One region of the Thermoanaerobacter sp. X514 genome, then DNA from elsewhere that is predicted to be linked to it. Evidence: a T-box and tRNA genes for the amino acid it is inferred to sense, from the RefSeq annotation. Region 1 holds a T-box; the other holds one or more tRNA genes.
The links. The T-box of region 1 lies ahead of metG (methionine--tRNA ligase). A T-box ahead of a tRNA ligase gene usually reads a tRNA of that ligase, here a tRNA-Met.
Positions count from the first base shown of each region.

Region 2: it has a tRNA-Met gene. The T-box ahead of metG (methionine--tRNA ligase) is inferred to sense a tRNA for this amino acid. The anticodon was not compared.

Region 1 is NC_010320.1:65,535-69,342, reverse strand. It holds gene metG (methionine--tRNA ligase) at 1-1,543, opposite strand, end outside; T-box leader at 1,542-1,773, opposite strand; gene TETH514_RS00350 (CCA tRNA nucleotidyltransferase) at 1,834-3,237, opposite strand; gene TETH514_RS00345 (spore maturation protein) at 3,318-3,808, opposite strand, start outside.
Region 2 is NC_010320.1:727,418-731,225, reverse strand. It holds gene TETH514_RS12205 (recombinase family protein) at 1-1,378, shown strand, start outside; tRNA gene TETH514_RS03555 (tRNA-Met) at 1,335-1,411, opposite strand; tRNA gene TETH514_RS03550 (tRNA-Met) at 1,419-1,495, opposite strand; tRNA gene TETH514_RS03545 (tRNA-Leu) at 1,500-1,589, opposite strand; gene TETH514_RS03540 (Ppx/GppA phosphatase family protein) at 1,687-2,592, opposite strand; gene TETH514_RS03535 (S1 domain-containing RNA-binding protein) at 2,672-3,094, opposite strand; gene TETH514_RS03530 (septum formation initiator family protein) at 3,182-3,469, opposite strand; gene yabQ (spore cortex biosynthesis protein YabQ) at 3,538-3,808, opposite strand, start outside.

The DNA.
Region 1 (3,808 bases):
CTCCCCTTTTCACCTTTGTGCCTTCCTTTAACAGGCCAAATTTTAAGCTTTCCCAAGTAGTTAAATTCTCTTCTACTCCTAACTGCTCGAAGATTTTTTTTGGAGTATTGGGCATAAAAGGAGATATAAGTACTGCAATAAACCTCAAAGCTTCCGTCAAATTATATAAAACTGTACCTAATCTTTCCTTTTTGCTTTCATCTTTAGCTAAAACCCAAGGCATCGTTTCATCGATATATTTATTCGCTCGTCTTACCAATTTCCATATTTCAATTAAAGCGTTGGAAAACTGAAGTTTATCCATATACTCCTCAACGGTTTTCGGCAGATTCTGTGCAGTAGTTATAAGGTCATCATCTACCTCTTCTTTTTGTGAAGGTTTTGGCAGAATGCCTCCAAAGTATTTTTCAATCATTGTAACAGTCCTACTCAGCAAGTTTCCAAGGTCATTAGCAAGGTCTGAATTTATTCTATTTATTAAAGCTTCGTTAGAAAACACTCCATCCGCCCCAAAAGGAACTTCTCTCAAAAGAAAATATCTTACAGCATCTACACCATATTTACTAACTAACTCTTTAGGGTCTACTACATTACCTTTAGATTTTGACATCTTGCCTCCTTCCAGTATAAGCCAACCGTGTCCAAACACTTTTTTAGGAAGAGGCAAGTCAAGAGCCATAAGCATTGCTGGCCATATTATTGTGTGGAACCTCATTATCTCTTTTCCAACCAAATGAACATCTGCTGGCCAGTATTTTTTAAAATCGTCGTCATGGTCTGTAGAATATCCTAAGGCAGTTATGTAATTTGACAAAGCATCTATCCAAACATAAATCACATGTTTTGGGTCAAAAGGTACCTTTATACCCCAGTCAAACGAACTCCTTGAAACAAATAAATCCTCCAAACCTGATTTTATAAAGTTTATCATCTCATTGCGTCTTGACTCTGGCTGTATAAAATCAGGATGTTCATCGTAATATTGTAACAGCCTATCCCCATATTTAGACAATCTAAAGAAATACCCTTCTTCTTTTACCCTTTCTACTTGTCTACCACAGTCTGGGCATTTCCCATCTACAAGCTGGCTCTCAGTCCAGAAAGATTCACAAGGAGTACAGTACCATCCTTCATATTTGCTCTTGTATATATCTCCTTTTTCATATAATTTCGTGAATATTTTTTGTACTATTTCCTCATGATATTTATCAGTTGTGCGAATAAATTGGTCATAACTTATATCCATTATCTTCCATAAATCTTTTATCCATTCAACTATCCCATCTACATATTCTTTAGGAGACATCCCTTTTTCTCTGGCTATTCTTTGAATTTTTTGCCCATGTTCATCAGTACCAGTCAAAAACTTGACATCGTATCCGGTAAGCCTTTTAAATCTTGCCATCGCATCTGCAGCAACAGTAGTATATGAATGACCAATATGTAATTTATCACTGGGATAATAGATAGGTGTCGTAATGTAAAAAGTCTTTTTCATATCCATCCTCCTCTTTTTTTGTAAATAAAAAACTCGCCTCCACATAAGGGGCGAGATTGTCGCGGTACCACCCTTCTTCGCATACACCTCACGACGCATGCCTCACAGAGTGCTAACACACTCTTACTCTATAACGGGAGTTCCCGGTAAAACCTACTAGCCTTCGGCAGTACGGCTCCGGAGCCATCTTCAAAAGCCCAAACTTTATCGGTTCGCACCTCGCCCGACTCTCTGTAAAAGTTCAAGCTTTTTACTCTTTCCTTCATTGCCTTTTACAATATCTATTTATTCTTTAATATACCCTTTATAAAAAGTATTGTCAACTACTTTTTCTTTTATACTTTCTCTATTTTCATTCTTTCTTTTACAAACTCAATCGCATCGTTTTTATCTTGAATTTCTCCGTAAAATCTATTTTTCCTTATTTCATATAAAATCTGTCCTAATTTTTTCCCATCCTTTACATCAAAATTTATTATTATATCCAGCGGTGAAAGTAATGGTTTTTCTGTTTCTTTAAATTCTACATACCTTTTTAAAAGTCTGGTAATAAAATCTGTATACCTAGGTATTTCTTCCTCTTTGCCTAAATTAAGCCTTGTAGCAGTAAAATCAGCCTGAGATAAAAGTAAAATCGCTATTGAATCATCCTTAAGTTCGGAAAAAAATCTAAAAAGAGACTTATTCGTTGGTCCGCCATTTACATAGTACATCAAAGGCTTCATATGATAAAGAACAAGCTTCTTTAGCAAAGAAGACTCTTTTTTGGGCATTTTCATCCTTGATGCTATCTTTTTTACGATTTCTGCTCCTTTTGTCTCGTGGTTGTAAAAATGTACTCTATTTTCAGTATCAATGTATATGGATTCTGGTTTGCCTATATCGTGAAAAAGAGCTCCAAGTTTTATTATGTCCTTTACTTTGTTGTCAGAAGAAAGCTTTCTATCTAAATACTCCGAAACTATATCATATACGTCTTTGGGAAATCTCATAGAATTTATGATATTTTCGTATTCTTCTACAGTTTTTAGTGAATGTATCCAAGCATTCGTAAGGTGATAATAGCACTTTCCTACTTCTTTCATTTTAGCAACTTCTTCAAATATATTTTCCATAAGTTTTAAATCTTCCATCATTCTTAAATATTTGTGAGAATTCTTTTCTTTTAATATTATAAAAATTTCATTCATTATTCTCTCTGGCGCTACTTGTTTTATAAGCTCTGCTTCTTCTCTTATTTTAGCCTTTGTACTCTCATCAATATCAAATTTGTAAGTTACAGCAAATCTTACAGCTCTCAAAGCCCTCAAAGGGTCTTCTTTAAAAGTCATCATTCCAACATGCTTTATTTTCCTGTTTTTTATGTCCGTCATGCCACCAAAAGGATCAATAATATATTCAAATTCAAAATAATCCGTCAGTTTTATAGCCATAGCATTCATTGTAAAGTCTCTATGAGCTAAATCTATGTATATGTCTTCACCCCTTAAATTAGTAAAATCCAATATTTCATCTCCTACCACAACCCTATATGTGCCTTTTTCCGCCATAAAAGGCACAAAAGTACCCCCTAATTTTTCTGCCACCAATTTGGCGATTTTCTCTGCATCTTCCTGAACTACAAAATCATAATCTTTAGCTTCTCTATTTAAAATCCTGTCCCTTATGTATCCCCCAACAATATACAAATTATATGCTTCTTTTCCTAATTTTCTTATTAATTTTGGTATTGTTGCCACAAAAAATCATTCCTTTCCTTTTAAAAGGCAAAACAACATTACACTATATAGTATAACAAAAGTGAAAAAGTATACAAGTATTAAAAAAATAATCTGCTATAAAATACACACGAAAGTATTGCAACAATATCTGCAAAAATTCCAGAAATAACAGAATGTCTCATCTTTTTTATTCCCACTGCCCCATAGTAAACAGCAAGAACATAAAAAGTGGTCTCAGTAGATCCATACATAGCAGAAGCCATTTTTCCAATTAGAGAATCGACACCATGAGTTTTCATAATTTCAGTTGCTATCCCAAGAGCACCGCTTCCCGAAAGGGGCCTTATTAAAGCAAGAGGCACAAGTTCCTGTGGCATGCCTATTTTATTTGTAAAGGGCATTAAAAATTTCCCTAACAAGTCAAGGGCGCCTGACGCTCTTAATACGCCTATTGCCACAAGCATCGCTACAAGAGCTGGAAATATTTTTACAACTACAGAAATCCCTTCTTTTGCCCCATCGACAAACAATTCGTACACTTTGACATTTTTTATAATTCCATAAAAAGGAATAACAAAAACAAAGATGG
Region 2 (3,808 bases), 660 kb from region 1:
TGAAGCAAAAAGTGCAACAACTGATGATAGGCCGGCATTCCTGCAGATGATAAAGGACAGCTCACTGGGGCTGTTTAACGCTGTTATTGTTCATAAACTGGACAGGTTTGCACGCAACAGATATGACAGCGCTTTCTACAGGAGACAGTTAAAAAAGAACGGCGTAAAACTCATTTCAGTACTTGAACAGTTAGACGATTCACCAGAAAGCATTATATTGGAAAGTGTTTTAGAAGGAATGGCCGAATATTATTCTAAAAACCTCGCAAGGGAGGTAATGAAGGGATTGAAAGAAAATGCTTTTCAGGCCAAATTTAATGGAGGTATACCACCTTTAGGATATGATATTGTAGATGAAAAATATGTGATAAACGAAAAAGAAGCTGAGGCAGTAAGATTGATTTTTGAATTATATGCACAGGGGTATGGATATAGACACATAATTGATGAATTAAATTTAAGAGGCTACAGAACTAAGAAAGGAAATCCATTCAGCAAAAATAGCATTCACGAAATTTTGAAAAATGAGAAATACATTGGTAAATACATATTTAACAAAGGCACAAAGAAAAACCATAGAATGGTAAAAGAAGACGTAATCGTTATAGATAATGCTATTCCTGCAATAATAGATAAAGACCTGTTCGAACAGGTACAAAAGAAAATAGAAGAAAGAAAAATAACAAGAGGAGCTAATTCTGCAAAAAGGGTTTATCTTTTGTCAGGTCTTGTTTACTGCGGAATATGCGATTCTAAAATGGTAGGGTGTTTAAGCAGAGGGAAATATGTAACTTATAGATGCAGCAGAAAGGACAGAACAAAGCAGTGCACAAACAGAGATATAAACAAAGAAAAACTGGAAGCTTTTGTCATAGATGAGCTGAACAAGAGAGTACTTGACCCAAAAGTAGCACCAGTATTAGCTAAACTTTTAAATGAAGAAAATCAGAAATTAAATAAAGAAAGAGTAGAAGAAATTACTCTTTTAAAAAAGCGCTATAAGGAGGTTGAAGAGCAGATGAAAAACATAGTAGAAGCTATTGCTCAAGGTATGTTCCAGCCGATTATGAAGGAAAAAATGAATGAATTAGAAGCAATGAGAAATGAACTCGCTTACAGAATTAAAGAGCTGGAAAATAAAAAAGAAACAAGCTTTATTACACCAGAAATGATTTTGAAAATCTTTGAAAAGGATAGGGAAATAATTAATTCATCGAAGGATCCTCATGAAATTAAAGAAGTGCTTAAAAACTACATAAAAAAAATAATCGTCACCCCAGATGAAATAAAGTGTGAATTCTACTTCTGGATAGGTGACGATTTCCGTTCTTTGCTGGTAGCGGCGAGTGGATTTGAACCACCGACACTGCGGGTATGAACCGCATGCTCTGGCCAACTGAGCTACGCCGCCATATTTTTGGTTGCGGGGGTAGGATTTGAACCTACGACCTCCGGGTTATGAGCCCGACGAGCTACCGGACTGCTCCACCCCGCGACATTGGTGCCGGAGACCGGACTCGAACCGGTACGGGCTTTTAGGGCCCGCAGGATTTTAAGTCCTGTGCGTCTGCCAGTTCCGCCACTCCGGCTTCATCTCCTTGAGACAGTATTTATTATATTATATCTATATCTCTAAGTCAATAGTTTTTTTATCCACTTTTGCAACTTCAAATGAAAATTCCATTTTCATAACTTAAATTCCCGAAATTTATATAGGACTGCTCCTTCTAAATTATCCCACTCACTAACGGTTATTTCTTTGAAACTCAGCATTTCTAATATGGTCAGTAATATAGCAGTTCCCGCAATTATTATATCAGCCCTTTGTGGTTGCAATCCAAAAAATTTTTTCCGCTCTTCCAATGTAACAGACATAAATTTATCTAAAATCCTCTTAATTTCTTCTTTTTTTAGCTGATAGCCATGAACTTTTTCTTGAGAATAAATTTCTAATTGCTGAGAAACAGCAGCAAGAGTTGTTATTGTTCCTCCTATGCCGATGACATTTTCAACTTCTTTGTACTTATTAATGGAATTTACCATTGTATCTATTATATGCAACCTGATTTCATCATATTCCTCAGCTGTAGGAGGGTCATTTTTAATAAATTTTTCAGTAAGCCTCACAGCCCCAATATCGAAACTTTCTTTTACAAATTCTCTACCTTTATATGCTAATTCAGTACTTCCTCCTCCTATATCTAACACCAGTGCATTTTCCTTATTAACCCCCATCACCGCTCCCATATATCCAAACAAGCTCTCTGTTTCTCCATCTATGATTTCTACCTCTAGCCCAAGTTTTCCAATTTGCTCAAAAAAAGCATCTTTATTTTTAGCATCCCTCATCGCAGATGTTGCAAAAGCATATATAACTTCTGCGCCTTTTTCTTGGGCCAATTTCACAAAGCGTTCAATCACTTCAATGCTTCTCTGTATCGCATTATTATTTAACTTCCCCGTTTTAGAAATTCCTTCCCCTAATCGAGTTATTTCAACGTCTTTTTGTATCTTGTTTATATTTTCATTATCTATGTCACATATAAGTTGGCGTATTGAATTTGTCCCTATATCAATCGCACAAATTCTCATAATAACCCCCAACTATCACAGGTAAAAACCTGTAAAATTTCTCCTTCGCTTATGAAAAATCTTCGGGCATAACCCGAAGTTAATATCCATTGCTTTTTCTATAGCCAGTATTTCTTCTCTTGGAATCAAAATTCTTTCGCAGCTGTTGCTGTCTTTCGTCTGAATCCTTTAAAAACTTAAGCAATCTCTCTTCAAAAGAACTATTAGTATTATAATTCCTATTGCTCTGCCATACAAAATCCTTTGGATCTCTTTCTTTATTATTTTTAGGCAAAGCCTTTTTGATTGACAAACTTATTCTTCCATTAGCATCCATGGACAATATTTTTACTTTTACTTTATCATGCTCCTTCAAATGCTTCCTAATGTCTTTTACATAGGTATTAGCAACTTCCGAAATATGCACCAACCCAGTTTTTCCCTCTGGTAGCTGAATAAATGCTCCAAAATCTGTGATGTTTAACACAGTGCCCTCAACAACATCTCCAACCTCAAATGGCATATAAATAAAGATCCTCCCTCTAAAAATTTTATTAATGAGTTTATTATATATTAAAATACAAAATATTTCAAGATAAATTTTTCGAAATCACTTTTTTGTCTCTTGTGTCTTAGTTTTTGAAACATCTACATAAATTATTTCTCCTTTTTTAACCAACCCCAATTTTTGCCTTGCCTCATTTTCAATAAAACTTTCACTATTCATCTGGTGAAGTAATTCATTTAAATACTTATTCTCTTTTATTACTGCAGCTTCTTTATTTTTCAAATCCCTATACCTATTATTAAGTTTCTCTAATGCTACTTGCTGCTGAAAAAAAGTAAAGGCAACATATGCAATAAAGGCAAAAAACAATATCTTCTTTAGTTTTTTCACTCAAAACACCTACTTTCACAATGCGGATTAATCTATTATTTTTATTCGACATTTCTTTAAAAAATCCTTTATTTTTTCCTCTTAAAAATCTTAAAATGGGTTAAATTATTTTTTAGAAAAGCACCAGGCAAAGTTAAAATTTTTCTTGTAAACCTATAAGGAACAATAAAAAAATTGACTACTATTTTAACAGGGTATATAATAATCTCTGCCATCTTTTTTAAAAACTTTATTGTAAATTCATAAATTCCAATTAAAGCTTGGGTGATGAAATAACTTAGTAACACATAATAAAGAATAACTCCAATTGCAAATCCTAAAAAACTATAAAACCTGATT